3 regions of the Brevibacillus sp. MER 51 genome follow, and region 3 is predicted to be linked to each of the others. Evidence: predicted binding sites of a transcription regulator. Region 3 holds the regulator's gene; each other region holds the start of a gene.
The links. Region 3 encodes LexA, which represses DNA repair genes until DNA is damaged. Its sites were predicted from a motif close to CGAACATATGTTCG; they were not measured.

Region 1 (6,108 bases), on a different contig from region 3:
TTCGATGCGCAGTGCACAAGCTGCGCAAGTCATCCCTGAAATTGCGACTGTTGCCTCTGCTGTTTTGGCACTCATTATCATCCCTCCAAATACCCTTATGGGGTATATTTTATCGTATCGTTTCCCTAACGTTGTTTCCTGATCACACCTTTACTATACAATACCCCCTCAGGGTATATCAAGTGCTTTTTTCAATTTTTTTCTAAATGGGCTTTACGTGCTGAAAATACAGGGAGAAATGAAGGCTGTGACTAACAACTAATCACTTACGTATTTATTCAGAGTTAAATCATTCAGAAACAAATAGCTTTAAGGAGATTGAAATGATGGAAACGAAATCACGGAAAGTCATCTTAGTTGGCACCATCTGCTATACGATTTTAATTTTATTTTTTATGTTCTTTGCGTTTAACAGGCTCGACGGTGCAACTAGTGTAGAAGGATATACCTTTATCCTTGTCCCGGAAGGAGTACCACTTAAATTTCCGGAACTAACTTATTCCTGGATTGTTGATTTCGGAAACGTTGCTGCTTTTATCCCTTTTGGAATATTATTTCCCCTGTTGTATCGTGTCAGATTTGGGAAGTTCATATCCTTGTTTGTCATAGCGATTCTCGTTTTAGAAACGATTCAGGCTTTAACGTATCTTGGCAGCTTTGATATCAATGATGTGATATCCAATACATTAGGTGCAGCCATTGGCTATGTTGCCTATCGAGTAGGATTTTCTTCAAATATTTCTTATAAAAAGCTCATTGCTTCGGCTCTAACGATTGTTGTACTTATATTTGGAGTCATGGTAGTCTCTGAAATCCTCAAAAAAAGAGAAGGCCCTGTCCAATCATTAACGGTTATGAAAGAAATGACAGGAACTACACCTATGACTGAGAACCTCCCAAGCTTCACCGTAGCAGGTGAGCGAATAGAACCGAAAATGAACGTGTATAGCAGTGAAGGTGAATCAACCAAAACATACACCTATATTCTGGGGAACAAAGAAAATGTCTGGCTTTCTTTCTATTTCGGCATTCCCGACAACGGAGACTCAACGGGTGAAGCCAAAATCATCGTAGATGGACAAGAAATATCTCAGTTAAACGAACAATCCTATCAAGGGGCAGAGGCTTTAAGGGAGTTGCCTTTTAACGAGGTAAACGAAATTACCATTATCGTTTCCGGAAACGCTAAGCTGTGGGATGTTGGAGTCCGTGGAATGCAGCATTGGTGGGAGTGAGTAAAATAAACGAAACGAGCCCTAGAAGCGATTCTAGCGGCTCGTTTTTCTTTGACTATTTTGTTGTTCAATCTCTCTTATTTACCTTGATTCGCTTCTTTCTGATAAGCTACCGCAATTTTTGCAGCTACTTCAGCATTGTGTTTCACCAGCGCGATGTTTGTTGCCAAGCTCTTGCCTTCTGTCAGCTTTTTCACTTTATCGAGCATGAATGGCGTTACCTGTTTACCTGCAATGTTGTTTTCTTTTGCTTCTGCGAGTGCTTTTTGAATCACAGCCTCGATTTCCTGGTGGTTGAGTGCATCGGATTCTGGTACTGGGTTTGCGATAATCATACCGCCTTTGAGTCCCAGATCCCATTTGGTGTTCATCATCTTACCGACTTCTTCTGGTGTATCGATACGCATGTCTACACCATATCCGCTTTCGCGAGCGAAGAAGGATGGGAATTCATCCGTGCGGTAGCCCACAACTGGTACACCTTGTGTTTCCAAATATTCGAGTGTGCGGCCGATATCGAGGATCGATTTCGCACCCGCGCATACTACAGCTACATCTGTTTGCGCCAGCTCAGTCAGGTCAGCAGATACGTCCCAAGTGATTTCGCCTTCACGGTGTACCCCGCCGATACCACCAGTTGCAAACATGTGGATGCCAGCCATCTCAGCTGCAATCATGGTAGCAGCTACTGTAGTCGCACCGATTTTACCGCTAGCCAAAATATAAGCGAAGTCGCGGCGGCTTACTTTTGCTACGTTTTTATTCGTTGCAAACTCCTCCAGCTCGCTGTCAGACAAACCGATCTTGATTTTGCCGTCCATGATCCCGATCGTAGCTGGTACAGCACCGTTGTCGCGAATAATTTGCTCTACTTCTTTTGCCATTTCGATGTTTTGCGGATATGGCATACCGTGCGAAATAATCGTCGTCTCCAGTGCAACTACCGGCAGGTTGTTCTCCAATGCGTGGCGTACTTCCTCAGTAAAGGTCAAATATTGTTTCATCTCTTATCGCTCCTTTTCGAATTGTTCTACGGCCAGTTCCAATTGTTCTGCTTTTAATAGAGGAGATACGGACTGCTCTGTTTGCAATGTCAGAGCGGATGCTGCCAATCCAAGACGGCACGCTCTCTGGAAAGACTCTCCGTTTACAATGCCATACAAGAGTCCCGACGCGAACGCATCTCCCGCACCCGTTACATCTACTACTTCTGTTGGATATGGAAGCATATGCTCCTCAACGTCCTCAGATTGATAGTAAATGCCTTCTTCGCCCAAGGTCACAATGACGTGCTTGACGCCTCGTTCCCTGATCTTGCGGCAAGCCTCGGCGCATTCTTCGATCGTCGTGATCTTCATGCCAGCCATCAGCTCGGCTTCTTCGCGATTCGGTAAAATCGCTTCTACTCCGTCCAATTGCTGTGGGAGCTTCTTTGCTTTAATGGATGAGACCGGGTCAACGAAGAGCAGGATGTTTTCCTCCCGGCAGCGTTCGATGATGTAGGCCAAGCAGTCCGCCGGAATGTTTGTATCGATGAAAACCACGTGGGCTGCTGCAATATGCGACCATTTCTCCGCAAACATCTCCGGTGTGAGAGCATCGTAAATATCCATGTTCGCCAGGGAAACAACCATCTCGCCATCAATATCGAGAAGCGCCGTATACGTTCCCGTCCGCTGTGTAGGAAGTCTCCACACCTGGCTGATGTGCACCCCGTGCTTTTTCGTCTCCTGCAAGAGCCATTCGCCTTCTTTGTCCTCACCAACGCTCGTAATGAGGGACGTATTGCAGCCAAGACGACCGAGGTTCTCCGCGATATTCCGTGCCACCCCTCCACACGATTCCATAATCGTTACGGGATTGGATGAATGTAGACGCACCTGTTGCTTGCCGCGTGCTTTGCGGTCCAGGTTGGCCCCACCGATACAAGCAATCATTCCTTCATCACGAAGTACATAAGCCCGTCCCTTGATTTCCCCGCGTTTGGTCAACTGTGCGATGTAGCCAGCTACCGCTGAACGTGAGATTCCAATCAGATCAGCCAGCTCCTGCTGCGTGATAAAAGGATTTTGCCGGATATGATGAAGGATCTGCATGTCTTTTTCCACGGTCATCCTCCTTTCTTTTGTTACGCTTTCACAGCTCGTTTACAAACAAAAGTTTATCATTAAGACAACTGTTTGTACAGACATGTTTTTCATTTTATTTTTATCTTAATTTGACAAACAGGAACACGATCATGTAGGATTATCTTAAATTAAAGATATCGAAATTTCGATGTAAAGGAGGGTCCATTATGTCTGACAAACCACTTCGAAATGATCCCCTCGATCTTTTTGTCGTTTTATCAAGGTCATACAACTGGGTTACCGCTCACTCCAATCGTCACATTCGCGAGCATGGACTTAATCCAACTGAATTCGGCGTACTAGAGGTATTATTTCATAAAGGTCCTCAACCATTGCAGCAAATTGGCGAAAAAATATTGATCTCCAGCGGAAACATCACATACGTTGTGGACAAACTCGAAAAGAAACAACTGCTCATTCGCAAGCCCTGTTCAGCAGACCGCCGCGTCATTTTTGCGGAACTCACTGAAAAAGGGCATCAATTTTTGTCTGAAATCTTCCCTCCTCATCAACTCGCTATTGAGAAAGCGATGGAAGGTCTCACACCAGAAGAACAACGTCAAGCAATCGAACTGCTAAAAAAATTGGGACGCACTGCTCAAGCTACTTATTAGATGAGCAGCCCCTCTCTTCACCACAATCGTTTTAAAAAAGTGTTGACAAAAGATCTGATACGTAATAATCTTAAAATCAAGATTTACACATTAAAAGTTAGCGACTTACTAAATGGAAGGGGAATGAAATTTTCATGAGTAAAGTACTTTTTATTAAAGCAAACGATCGCCCAGTTGAGCAGGCTACAAGTGTAAAGCTGTACGAAGCTTTCACGAAAGCATACAAAGAAACACACCCAAACGACGAAATCGTTGAGTTGGATCTGTTTGCTGAAAACCTCCCTTATTACGGTAACGACATGCTGACTGCTATGTGGAAAGCAGGAAACGGCATCGAGCTGTCTGCTGATGAGCAAAAACGTGCTGACTTGGTTAACAAATACCTGAACCAGTTTACAGCAGCAGACAAAATCGTATTTGCTTTCCCAATGTGGAACTTCACTGTTCCTGCTGTTCTGCACTCGTACATGGATTACCTCTCCCAAGCAGGTAAAACATTCAAGTACACAGCTGAAGGTCCAGTTGGTCTGATGGGCGACAAAAAAGTAGCTCTGTTGAGCGCACGCGGTGGTGTTTATTCCGAAGGGCCTATGGCTCAGATGGAAATGGCAAACAAATACGTTCGCACGATCCTCGGCTTCTGGGGCGTTAGCAATGTAACCGAAGTGATCGTAGAAGGTCACAACCAATTCCAAGACAAAGCAGCTGAGCTCGTTGCAGCTGGTGTAGAAAAAGCAGTAAAACTGGCGGAATCCTTCTAAGGCCCGCCAGCCTTTTCGGACAAATATCTTAAAATAAAGATATACTAATTAAAAGTAATTAAGGAGAGATGAAAAGTGTTGGATACTGGGTTGTTGTTGATTCGTTTGGTCATTGGTTTGACGTTTGCAGGTCATGGTGCACAGAAGCTGTTTGGCTGGTTTGGCGGTTATGGTTTGAAAGGAACAGGCGGCTGGCTGGAGTCTATCGGAGTGAAACCTGGCGTAGCAATGGCTTTCGTCGCTGGATTGTCTGAACTCGTTGGCGGTCTCATGTTTGCCACAGGCGTAGGTATCTGGCCAAGTGCTATTCTGCTTGCTTTCACAATGCTGGTTGCCATTCTGAAGGTACACGGTCAAAATGGATATTGGGTCACACAAAACGGATTCGAATACAACCTGACATTAATCGCAGTTGTTATTGGTGTAGCGTTGATCGGTCCAGGCGCATACGTTTTGTTTTAATGGCAACTCCTCACACCCCGTAAGCCAGCAATCGTACTAAGGGAGGAACATCAGATGGAAATCCGCGTCTACACACAGAACGAGCAAGCAAAAGGACATTTTGGCGACGGTGAAATCGTAGAGAATAAACCAATTGGCTTCCCTCATGAAGGCTCCGTTGTCAAACGGGTAGGACCGCTTTTTTACTGGGCTTGGGCAAAATCGCTGAAGACATTTGAAATTCCGCTGCACCCTCACTCCGGCTTTGAAATTTTGTCGTATGTCCTCACAGGGACAGTCGGACATCGGGACACGCTCGGAAATCTTCAAGAGGTGTCGACAGGCGGCGCGCAGATCATGCAAACCGGTTCAGGAGCGTACCATGCAGAAGAGCTCGGCAAGGATACAGAAATGTTTCAAATCTGGTTTGAACCGCATCTTGCGCAGACAACGAAGCAACCGCCTACTTACAATCAGTATGATCATGAGGAGTTTCCGTCTGAGGATGTCGATGGTGTCCAAGTAAAACACATCATCGGATCGTCTGCTCCCATTCAGTTGGTCACGGATTCCTTGATGAGCGATATCACGATTCCCGCTGGAAAGTCGTATGAAAAAGAACTCCCGGCTGGTTATGCTCACGCAGTCGTCATAGTGGAAGGGAACGGAAGCGTTGCAGAGAAAGCAACTGTCAGCGAGAACCACACCCCGGCAACCAAAGGTGACTTTGTCGTTCTCTCCTCCGAGGAAAGCAGCACAGCCATCTACACGGCATCAACGGATGCTCCACTCCGCCTGGTGTTGATTCAAGTACCAACTGAGGTTGATTATCCACTCTATCGTAAATAATCTACTCTTCTAAACGTCCTTATCCTATCATCAAGCCCGACCGTCACATTTTTGTGACGGTCTTTTTCGTATAAACTCC
Region 2 (6,108 bases), on a different contig from region 3:
AGGGGCGCCAGATACCCGCAGTATTCTCTTTTCGCTTCCCTCGAGTAATTTTCCGATCATCCTTTGCGTATGCCGTAGGGACACCTAATGCATTTAAATAGTCAGAGACTTTTATGCATGAGTTACCTTGGTTAGCAACCATATGGAAGATTAGCCTTACAACTCCTGCCTCAGTCATGTCTGAGTGGGGAAGTAGGTCTTCACAAATCTCCAGATAGCCTTCACTGCCTACGCGGTATCCATAGGGGACAATACCTCCAAGCCATTTACCAGCCCGTGCAGCGCGGTTTGCACCGTACCACAGACGTTCTATGATGGTCTCACGCTCTAAGTCAGCCACCCCTGCTAAAATGGTTAAAAGGAAACGGCCTGACGGATCTCCGGTATCAAATGGCTCCGTCATAGAACGAATTTTAACACTGTCACTTTCTAGATCGTGAACGGAATTCAGGATGATTCTGGCTGATCGTCCCAGGCGGTCTAAGCGGTAGATAAGAAGGAGATCAATTTCTTTGTTCTTAGCATCTTGTAACAGTTCACGACCGGCTGGACGTGCTTCTAATGGAACGGTTCCAGTTACACCATCATCCTTGTACCACTTAACAATTTCTAACTGATGGAGATCCGCATACTTACGAGCAAATTCAAGTTGGTTTTCGATCGTACCACGTTCTGCTTGATCGTCTGAACTAACACGTGCATAAATTCCTAACCGCAACATGGTTCCCTCCTATACTGAGATTTGTCCTTTTGATTTGTTACGAGATGAATCGGATTGGGTTGCATGACAATTTTGATTTTATTCTCAGCAACCTATCTGAACATAGTTCGGGTGTAACTTTAAACTGCTCTGATAGGATATCAAGTATTTCAGGCTGCTTGTAATCATAGTTCTTCAGCATATGTAGTGGTAATGCAGCATATCTTGTGAAATTCCTTGCATCCCATTCCTGTAACTCACGGAAGGCAGCAGGCATCATTAGCTGGCGTCCGGAATGACGGAGGATATGACAAAGCTCATGATAAAAATGCTCCCTTTGCACAAGTGAAGGGAGTCGTTTGTCTATCGTTATACTTTTGAAGCGGCCGAATTCATATGCCATTGATGGGATCTCTTTGTAAAAGAGATGGATGCCTAATGATCTAGCTATACGCTGTTCATCTAGTTCTTCAGGTGTGTATATTCCTAGCTGTTTATAAAATTGACTTATCCAAATTTCGAGTGGGGTAGGAGAGTAGGACGATTTCATCAGATCACCTCTAGCAGGAACGTTTGTTCTGTAAATGATTTTACCATCCCTACTTTTTTCCTACTAGTGACAATTTGATGTATTGATTGCGGCTTAATTAGTATGTTTTGTCGTTTTATGTCGGATAAGCTCGATAGAAAAATGTAGGTAATTGGGACTATTTGCCGAATCTTTATGTAGGAATAATTCAATAGTGGAGAAGAAAGTCATAAATCAAATCAAGTATTTAATATTCATCTTGAGTCATTGGAGGAAAAAGAATGTCGAAACTAACGAAAACAAAGCAATGGATAGAGAATGTTAAAGAGACAATACCTTTAATTTCAAAACTTACAGTAGACAATATTAAGGATAATTTTGAAAAAAACGGTCAAGAAATATTAGGAAATGCAAACGGAACAATAGGCATTGTCATTAAATTATTTGGTCAGAAGTTAATAGATAAATATTTTGAAAATCTGAGTGAGAATAAATTACAAAATTTTGGCTTGGGAATTTATTTTAAAGCTGCATGTGAGCAAGGGACAAAATCATTATTGGAACTTGACGAAATATATATTGATCATGATTCCCAAAAAAGGCTAATTAAACGTTTTGAAGAAGTATTTGAAGAAAAGAAGGCAAATATTGCAGATTCAGAAATAACCTTGGATTTTAATGCACAAAGACATCCAGCATGTACTTTAATTAAAAGCATCTGCATTAAACTACTAGAAGAATACACACCTGACCATACAAATTATGAGGACTTAAAGAATAAATTTATTCGTAGTTATAATGAAAATATTGAGGAAGAGGTAAAAAAACATTTTGGAGACGATTATCAAAAACATCAAGAAGAAATAAATGAAAAATGGATAAAAAATCAAGAAGGAAAATTGTTGAACCACATGGTTGAGTTAAATAAAATCGGATTCTTAAAAGGAGAAGATTTTACTTATCAGAAAACTTACGGGTCTTGGAAAATCGTAGATAAATATCGTTACGAGGAAACAGGGAATTATAAAAAAGATATAGAAAAAATTAATGAAATTGAAGAATCTTTAGTGCCACTAGAGGAAATGATTTCAGAGTACTTTGGAACGGATGATACTATTGAAAAGATCATGTTTATCATAGCTGATTTTGGAAAAGGAAAGTCTGTATTTCTCAAAAGGTATGCTTCTACTTTAGCTAAAAAACATATGCAAACGTGTGAAACACCAATTCCAGTTTATTTTAATCTAAGAGAATTTGACGAGTTTGATCAAGGGAGTACATACGGAGTCATTAGTGACTATCTGGCAAAAAAGTTTGGGTTAAACGTTGAAGATGAAGACTTCAAGCAGAAAGAATATGTTTTTTTAATTGATTCCTTAGATGAATGTGGAAATCTATCAGAAGATCGGATCGACAAAGTTTTAAGATCAGTAAAAAAAATACAAAATATTGACGAAAAGAAATGTCGCAAGAATAGAATAATTATATCTTCTAGACCGATTGAGCACGGACTAGAAAAACATTTAAACATGTATCATCCATACATGAAGAAAAATCAAGAGAATAGACCAATCAATTATTTTGCTTCAGTATATGGTTTTAAAATTGACCAATTTAATAATTGGATTAGAGAAGCACTAAAAGCTAAAACGCCAATCAATATAGAGATTTTCCAAGGAATCAGTAGAGACATTATTACTAATGTCATGAAAGAAGACGATTTTAATATATATAAATTACTCTTTGATAAACAAGTTATTACTTATGATGAACTTAAAAGACCGATATTTGCATATATGATCTATAAGTTAATCATGAGTAATACTGACCTATCTACTGCGAATAAAATAGGAGTTTATTTATCCTTTGTGAATGTCTTAACGAAAGAAGCCAAATATATTAACTCAGTTCATAAAATAAATTTAATGGATGAGTATAGATTTAGAAACATTTTACATTCCACTGCAGCTCTTTGGATGTTTGAAACACATAAAGGTGGAAATGGTTTCTTAAAGAAACATGATATTAGCAATACTATAGAGGGGGCTATTTTAGATATAAAAGATGAGTATAAAATGGAGAAATATAAAGAGGTAGAAGATATTGAGTTTATATCTCAATCCTATTTCGGCCAAGAGGGAGACACTTTTTATTTCCAGCATCAGTCTTTCGCTGAGATGTTACTAGCAGAATACTACTTGAAAATATTTATCCGTTATGCTTTAGATGAGTCAATTAGCGAAGAGATAGCTCGAAAGAAATTGATATTAGGAAATCCAAGTGAACAGACAATAGATTTTTTGGGGGGCTTATTAAAATTATTAAAAGAATGTGCTGTAAAAGAAGCTGATGATGATGTGAAAAAGAAGCGAAAATTACTGTTTCCTATGATTGCTTCTATGGCAATACCTGAATATAGTAAAGAACTCTATACTCCGTATATTAATCTCGTTTGGCTAAAAAGCGTGAAGTTTGAGCCGAATTCAACTGAACCACCAAGTCAACTCTTAGAAAATTGGATTATTAATGAAGAAGAAGTTGAAAAGATAATAAATTTGTGTAGGAAAATTCTAGATTCAAATGCAACTTATTTATTAACAAATGCCGTTACTAAGTATAGTTCATTATTTAAAGATGAAGTTTTGCAATTATCTGAGCCAGTAGAATCTATCGTACCAGAGATCGATAAATGGCTAGCTCTACTTGTTGGAAATACCCTCTGCAATGAACAAAAAATTAAAAAGTACTTTAACAAGGATCTTAAAAAACCAGAGGTATTATTTGATATGTTAAAAAGGTGGAATGCGTATAACGGACAGGGTACTCCGAGTTGGGGTAGACAATTATTTCAGGGAATAAAAATGAGGAAAGTAGAAATAGATACAGATATAGATACAGAAGGAAGTATATTTCTTAGTCTTTTAAAGTTACGATTTCTGGAGATGGAAAAAATCGGGTTGAATGGTATAGATTTTTCAGACTCTGAGTTATATAAAATTAGTTTTACTGATTGTGATATGTCTGACACTAATTTTACTAATACTATTTTGAATGTAACTATGTTTATGAATTGCAGTTTATACGATTCGAATTTCACTTCTGCACGCATTGAACGAGTTGCATTTTTCGATTGTGTTATTAGAAGAGCTAATTTCAATGCAAGAACATTAAAAAATGTAGTATTAGAGTTATGCCAAATAGAATATGCTATCTTTTTACCTAAAGAATTAAGTAATGAGATGGAGGGTAGAAGTGGAACTCCATTCCCACATATTGGTTACAAATCATACATTTATCACGATATAGATTCTAGTAGCAAAAGCATTATAAATAATATAATGTATACGATTAGTCCATTTTTAAGTTATGTAAAAAAAGAACGAGGAATTAGTAATAATGTGATATTGAGCTGGTTCATATTCGAAAATGCAGAGGATAAGCAAGTATTCAAAAAGTGGCTAAAATCAGTATAAAGTAATGCCATCACTTTTGTTGTTGTCACCTGTTCCCACACACCAAAACAAGAGTAATAATAATATTACAGGAGACCTGTTTTTATGACGGGTCTCCTTGTCATTTCTGTTGCTCCGCAATATACCTCAAGTACCTTACATGCTTCAAAGACTACTCATAAATCTTCCCCATGTACAATATAGTAGCGAGTGACTTCCACTCGGGTTGATCTGGCAGATACGCCATATCTATTGTATCTTCCATCTAGGATTTCATTGCCTCCAGAAAGCCGTCTTTTGGATTATTCTAAGGCAGTATAACTCCATGCGTATAGGATATTACCTTCTTGTACTTTGTCCAATTGATTCCATACAAAATCAGGTAAACCACCGTTTTTTATGAAAGGACCGCCTGCGGAATTGTATTCTGCATACAACAAGAAATTCTTATTGGAAGGTAATACACTCTTATTTCTTAGTCTAATATTGCCTAAGTATACATTCAAAAACACTACGTCAGCCGGCATATCTCCATGCTTGACCTTAATCTGTGGGGTAGGAGGGGTATACAACTTTTTTATTTGTCTAATAGCATCATTTACAACTCGGGTTAGTTCCTTCTTCTGTATTTTACTCTCAACAAATAATTGCCCTTTTAATCTTTTTAACTCAGGAGTACTGCAATCACTTAAATTAGCTAATCTCCAGTTTGTCCCTTTAATTGTGGGATATCTAAAATTTTTAATATAGTCTAAATCTAGTTCTTCTTCGTTTGGATTCCCAAAAGTTATGTCTCCTCGTTCAAGAGTGATTTGATATAAATCTACAATATCAATTGTTTGATTGGCAGTAGAGTCAAGATCGGATGATTTATACCGTGCCCAACCGGTCAACATCCGATCATTAGATATTGAAATAAAGTATGAGTCATACCCTGGATAAATTGTTCTTGCTATCGAAGCTGCTTCAATCGAAAAATGTACTAGTTCCAACCGTTGATTAAAACTTGTATAGAAATTGATATTTAACTGTTGTCCATTTGGTGATTCCGATATTAAACGGCACGTGCTGCCTGGTAAAGAGAGTAACATTTTAACAAGACCGTTTTTAATAAATGGATCATTTTGCATTATTCGTTCAATTAAAGAAGTGATTTCAGGATGGATCGAGAAGAATCTAATAAAAGCTACAATCATTCCACTAACAGTGTCATATAGATCCTCTATGATCTGATCAAAATCGAAATAACTCAGTTCTTTTGTTTCCTGCTTACGATTTTTAAAGAAGTAAAACTGTGCCTTATTATCAGTTAAAAAAATTCCCCCATGATTTATAGCATTTCGAATATCAACATCCACAAATGCACATAATTCTGAAAATCCGTTACTTACAAGCATCTCATATAAACCATTTAACTTTGTCTGCGA
Region 3 (6,108 bases):
AATGACATACTCGTCAAAATCAACAGCGAGCACTCCTTTTTCCTCCAAACGTTCCAAGAAGCCAACAGCTGTTTGTCCAATCGAGTCTGTATTTACCAGCACGATATTCGTCTCGACCTGCTCGACCTGAAGCGATAGCTGGCGCAAGCCTTTTGCCAATTGCTGTGCCCGTTCATGGTCTTCTGCCAATCGTTCGGTCATCCGTGTCAAAGCGATGATGCCCGGTGCTGCCAAATACCCTGCCTGACGCATCCCGCCTCCTAATTTTTTTCTCCACCATCTCGCTTCCTCGATAAACGCACGATCCCCAGCCAAAATGGAACCAACTGGAGCACTCAGCCCTTTCGACAAACAAATCTGAACGGTATCGGCAAAAGCGCTTAGCTCACTGACTGCAACACCTTGGGCGACAGCCGCATTGAAGAGACGAGCACCGTCCAAATGAACGGGAATACCGTGTTTTTGCGCGATAGCATAAACACTCTTCATTTGCGCCACAGAGATTACCGCCCCTCCAGCGCGATTATGTGTATTTTCGAGACAGATCAATTTTGTGCGAGGAAAATGGATATTGTTGCCCCTTACCGCCCTCTCTACCTCTTCTGCGCGCAAAGCACCCCGTTCGCCAACCAGCGTCCTTGTCTGTACGCCGGCTAATGCCGACATAGCGCCGCCTTCATAGTAAAAAATGTGCGAATCCGCTTCCGCAATGACCTCATCTCCATTGACACAGTGCGTCAAAACAGCAACCTGATTGCCTTGCGTGCCACTTGTTACGAACAGAGCCGCTTCCTTTCCGAGTATTTCAGCCGCGATCGCTTCCAAACGATTGACAGTTGGGTCCTCTCGGTAAACATCATCACCAACCTCCGCTTCCGCCATTGCCCGAAGCATCTCCTCGGTTGGTTTCGTAACGGTATCACTACGCAAATCAATTTTCATAGATGACTCTCCTTCCACCCTGTTGTCATTCTCTACACATGTCGTAACACTTTCAACATTGCATCCTGAATTCCCTCTTGCTAAGATGGAATGGTAACTTACATACAGTTAGGGGATTTGACCTGTGAAACTAAAAATCACTCGTAACGCTGCCAAACAATTGGCTCCAATTATCGAGCAAGAAGAAGACAAAGAATTGAAACTGCGCGTTTATATTACTCACGCTCATGGTGATCATGCCCACTACGGACTCGCTCTGGACAAGCCAACAGAAGAAGATGTGGTGATCTCGACTGACAAAGAGATCGATGTGATCGTGAAAAAAGATGAGCCATTACTGGATGGCGTTGTCATTGATTACCTCTTCTTGCCGCAAGAAGGATTTGTGATTACCAACCCTTCTAAAGGGAACACAGGCGACCACTAAGATTGTACAGATAAACCCTCTGCTTTTTACAGGCAGAGGGTTTTCTTTGATGAATCGATTCTTATTCGTCAGTAGCCATGGTGTACAGCGCTGTCGGTAAATCTTTCAGCAACGGTGAAGAAACATCATCAACCTGCGTCATAACAAGCCGATGGACCGGACGTGTCATCGCGACGTACAACAGTTTCGCATCCCATTCATTATTTTGATAGGCATCCACATCCAGTATAATGACCACATCGAACTGCAAGCCTTTTGTTAAAAAAGCAGGCATGACGGTTACGCCACCGGGAAATTGGTTATCCTTGCTGCCTAACAGAGTCAGATCAGCTATTTTGTCTTGCAAGCCTTTATGGGCTTTTTTACTCGCTTGTATGGTTTTCGCTACGATGGCAATCGTTTTGAAGCCTTCCGACTGGTAGGCAGCCACACGCAAAGAGATGTCCTCCCACAGTTGCGCTCGTGAACGAGCCTTGACCATGATTGGTTTTTCACCATGTCGCAAAACCGGTTTTGCCAATACCGTCTCAGGCAATTCAATTTGCCGCAACACTTCATTGGCGCAGCGCATGATCTCAATTGTGGAACGATAACTTTGCGACAACGTATAATAAGAAGGAAACAGCTGGGCAAAAATCCCCTTCGTCAACTCTTCCCAGGTAAGAATCCCCCGGTAGCTATGAATGCCTTGCGCAATATCTCCCACGATTGTGAGCGAGTTTCGCTTGGTTGCCAATGCAATGACGGCTATTTCTAACGCACTCAAGTCTTGTGCTTCATCCACGACCGTATGATCAAAATGCTCCGCTTTATTCATTCCTTCAACAATATGCTGCAAGTATAGCAATGGAGCGATATCTTCCGGCTCCAATCTCTCCTCTGCAAACAGCGCAGCACTAGACTGCGTCACATCACGCACCACTTCGTCTGAAATATCAGCAGGTACGAGCTTGCGCAGCAATTCCTCGTCAGCAATCAATTCGCGATAAGCTGCGAAAATTTCCAGTCTTGGAAATGAAGTCAGGTACGTATCCAGGATTTGCTCCAGCATTTTCTCGAATTTGTACAAGCCTTCTTTGTCCAAATCGACTTTTCGTTCTCGCAAATGGGCAAATAATTGCTTGTTCATTTCTTGTTTCAAATGCTTACGAAGAGCTTCTACCCGTCGATGATACGGCATATTGGCGAATTGCTCCAAGAAGCATTGGCGAATAAAATCACCCGGAATGGAAAAGACTTGTTTCGTTTTATTGTATAAAAAGCTGAGTTTCTTAAAAGGAATTCTCGTTTCGACGATATGCCGGATATATTGCTCCAGCGCCTCCCGACAAGCGAGCGATCCTTTGAAGCGAAGCCTGTTTCGCGTTATTTCTTGCTGGCGCTCATCCTGCCCCTCTTCAAAGAACAATTGCAGAGGCTTATCCGGACTCACGATTCTCCATCCTTTTGGCAGCAGAGGTTTCACGAGACGCGCTGCCCAATCCACAAAGGTAGACTGGTGAACGTCATCGACTCCCAGCTCAGGCAAAACCTCGGATATATAGGTAAGAAACATCCGGTTTGGTGCGAACACCATGAATTTTTTGGACATCATGGAATCCTGGTAGTTATATATCAAATAGGAGAGTCGGTGCAGCGCAATGGTCGTTTTTCCGCTCCCCGCTACTCCTTGCACAACGATGGGCCGTTCTTTTTCCGCCCGGATAATATCATTTTGCTCGGATTGAATCGTAGCGACGATGTCTTTTAGCCTGCTATCGTTCGCATGATTCAGATTGGCTGCCAAAAATTCATCAATGAAGCCCTCTTGCAAAAACTCGTCTGGATGCCCCATTTCGCGGTTAATCGTTTCTTTTACCGCTCCATCATAGATGCCGACGATCTTACCGTCTTCAATCGCAAAATTACGCTTTAAGCGAACTTCACCACGTACGATCTCTCGTCCCATTCGATAAAACGCGTCTTTGCTCTCACCGGAATAGTAAAGACTGGCGATAGGCGCACGCCAATCCACGACGACAGAGTCAAACGTATCGCTGCGTACAATTCCCCGTTTTCCTATGTAGACCTGATCCAGCTCGTAGATCTCATCTTTCAGGAAGTCCACTCTGCCGAAATAAGGCTTCTCTCGCCCCTGATCTTCCAGGTAACGCAAATCCTTTGCCTTTTTATAGTTAACGACCTGTTTCACATAGTCATCTGTCGCCTCGCGAATATCATTGCGAAGCTGTTCCATTTCTTCGTCAATCGCCGAAATCGTTTCATCCAGCTTTTTTTGTTCCCATTCATAATCACGATGCTGTGTACTCACCTTCATTCCTCCTCACATGTATCGTGTCCATTGAACGTATCAGGACCATTGCCTACCCAGCCATATTCCAAACGCACAAGAAAGTAGCCCGACTCCCAAACTGAGAAGAGCGTACAAAGTGCCACGCAACAGGTGGCCTTCTCCCCAAAAAGTGACCACTTCCAAGGAAAAGCTAGAGAAAGTCGTAAATCCTCCCATGACCCCCGTTGCAAATAAGAGGTAGAGTGTTGGAGATAATATGCCACGTTCTTTCCCCAGCACGAACAAGATGCCGATGATCAACGATCCACAAACATTGGCGATCCAGGTTCCCCATGGCCATCCTGGCTGATTCGCAAGCAAAGACAATAGGTAGCGCAAAAGAGAGCCAACTGCTCCTCCAACCGCTACAGCTATCCACGCCATCGCTTTCCCTCCCTGGCTATCAAAGCGTTATGTATGTCACAGAAAAAGACACCCTAGCGTCAAGCGAGGATGTCTGTCGTATCAGTAATTGTTATCTTACTGTTTTGGCTTATTTTCTTCAAGGTCTTCCACATAACGGATGGAATCCAAATTTGCTCTCAATGAAAGCTTAACGGCGTCAATGTACTTTTGGCGCAATGCTTTTTGTTCGAGCTTTTCTTCTTCAGTCAAACCTTCTTCGCGAGATTTTTTGACCAATTCATTAATGCGTTTAATTTCTGCGTCAGATACCACTGCTGGTTCCTCCCACTCTGTAGTAGTGCCGCTTCATTATACCACATTCGAATGATCCCGCAAGACAGCCGAACACTTACGGCATATCAGGCATGATCAGAGTCTGACCCGGGTAAATCCTGTTGCTATCCAAACCGTTCGCTTCCTTGATTTCTATGATATAGTCACGAACATCTGTATGCTGATCTGAGTAGCGAACGGCTAACGACCATAGGCTATCTCCGGATTGTACGGTTACCTCAATGCCTTGTGGCTCCTCCATTGGCGAAGAAGCAAACACTAGTTCGGTCAACAAGTAAAAAAAGAGAATAAATGTAATAAGAAACAAGAGAGCTTGACCTCTCGTGATACCAAAACGAACACGACGTTCTTCTTTTTTCTCGAAACGATTACGTACAGTCGATGAATTCATGATAATGGCCCCCTTACAAACATACGTTCTGTCCTCTTGTAAACTCATAATAAATGAGAACATACGTTCATGTCAACAATGAATCGAACTTATGTTTGTCGAACGCAAGCTCCCATGGTATAATATAGGAAAATATGTTCGAGAAATCAGGGGTGTCTTTCTATGTCAAAATTATCGAGTAGACAACAAGCCATCATCGAGTTCATACGAAAGGAAGTTCGTGATAAAGGATATCCGCCTTCTGTACGTGAAATTGGAGAGGCTGTCGGACTCGCTTCCAGCTCAACGGTACATGGTCATTTGGCACGTTTAGAGAAAAAAGGCCTCATCCGTCGAGACCCTACCAAACCTCGCGCCATCGAATTGCTATCAGATGAAGATCGTTTTCAAGACAATTTCGAAGACTCTGTCGTCCGTGTGCCCGTAATCGGAAAAGTAACTGCTGGACAACCGATTACAGCCATTGAGGATGTGGAAGAATACTTCCCGCTTCCAGACAATATCGTGACTTCAGACAAGGTCTACATGCTGCGTGTCTCCGGGAACAGTATGATTGATGCCGGAATTCTCGACGGAGATTACGTCATTGTTCGCCAACAACACGTAGCGAACAATGGTGACATTGTCGTAGCCATGACAGAAGAAGACGAAGCGACCGTCAAAAGATTTTTCAAAGAAAAGAACCACTTCCGACTCCAACCGGAGAATGCCACAATGGAACCGATCATTCTGGAGCATGTCACCATTCTCGGTAAAGTCATCGGTGTCTATCGCCTCATTCACTAGTTTCCACGTAAAAAAGGACAGCCTCGGCTGTCCTTTTCGTTTTCTATATGTTATCTGGCGATAAAAAACCAGATGATCATCGTAACTTGCAAGATGACTTTTACGACCGCACTACCCAAAAATCCGATCAGTGAACCTACCCCTGCTTTCACTGCTCGCTCCATCGATTGCTTCTGCACCATTAACTCTACGAGAACGACGAATACAAACGGCAAGATCAGCATACCAAACGGTGGAAACACGAAAATCCCGAGGATAATTCCGACCGCAGCGGCAATGGACGACCACTTTGACCCCCCATACTTTTTCACGAAGTACATGTTCGTCAGCAAGTCAGCACCGTAAAGTAGAATGCTTAGAACGACCATTCCCCACCAAAAGGATGCCGGCAATCCCGCTCCCGGATCTGCAATAAAAAAGTGATAGAGTAAAAAGCCCGCCCACAGCAAGATCGTATCAGGTAAAACGGGTAAGAAAATTCCTGCGATGCTAAGCAAGAACAACAACACAACTACGACCCACAAAAATATT

Region 1: M3630_RS24410 (carbohydrate kinase) is a predicted target of LexA. The motif match lies at 3,386-3,399, and genes of this name have one in related genera.
Region 2: M3630_RS12340 (ImmA/IrrE family metallo-endopeptidase) is a predicted target of LexA. The motif match lies at 1,267-1,280, and genes of this name have one in related genera.

The regions. Positions count from the first base shown of each region.
Region 1 covers NZ_JAMAUS010000014.1:19,145-25,252, reverse strand. Annotated here, with positions in the region: gene M3630_RS24425 (heavy metal translocating P-type ATPase) at 1-75, opposite strand, end outside; gene M3630_RS24420 (VanZ family protein) at 324-1,235, shown strand; gene M3630_RS24415 (pseudouridine-5'-phosphate glycosidase) at 1,313-2,239, opposite strand; gene M3630_RS24410 (carbohydrate kinase) at 2,243-3,343, opposite strand; gene M3630_RS24405 (MarR family winged helix-turn-helix transcriptional regulator) at 3,532-3,978, shown strand; gene M3630_RS24400 (FMN-dependent NADH-azoreductase) at 4,113-4,739, shown strand; gene M3630_RS24395 (DoxX family protein) at 4,815-5,201, shown strand; gene M3630_RS24390 (pirin family protein) at 5,256-6,029, shown strand.
Region 2 covers NZ_JAMAUS010000005.1:50,886-56,993, reverse strand. Annotated here, with positions in the region: gene M3630_RS12345 (recombinase family protein) at 1-721, opposite strand, end outside; gene M3630_RS12340 (ImmA/IrrE family metallo-endopeptidase) at 759-1,250, opposite strand; gene M3630_RS12335 (NACHT domain-containing protein) at 1,511-4,702, shown strand; gene M3630_RS12330 (hypothetical protein) at 4,984-6,108, opposite strand, start outside.
Region 3 covers NZ_JAMAUS010000001.1:758,773-764,880, forward strand. Annotated here, with positions in the region: gene ltaE (low-specificity L-threonine aldolase) at 1-942, opposite strand, end outside; gene M3630_RS02870 (HesB/IscA family protein) at 1,067-1,369, shown strand; gene M3630_RS02875 (HelD family protein) at 1,431-3,680, opposite strand; gene crcB (fluoride efflux transporter CrcB) at 3,720-4,085, opposite strand; gene M3630_RS02885 (DUF896 domain-containing protein) at 4,182-4,379, opposite strand; gene yneA (cell division suppressor protein YneA) at 4,456-4,791, opposite strand; gene lexA (transcriptional repressor LexA) at 4,954-5,577, shown strand; gene M3630_RS02900 (DUF456 domain-containing protein) at 5,628-6,108, opposite strand, start outside.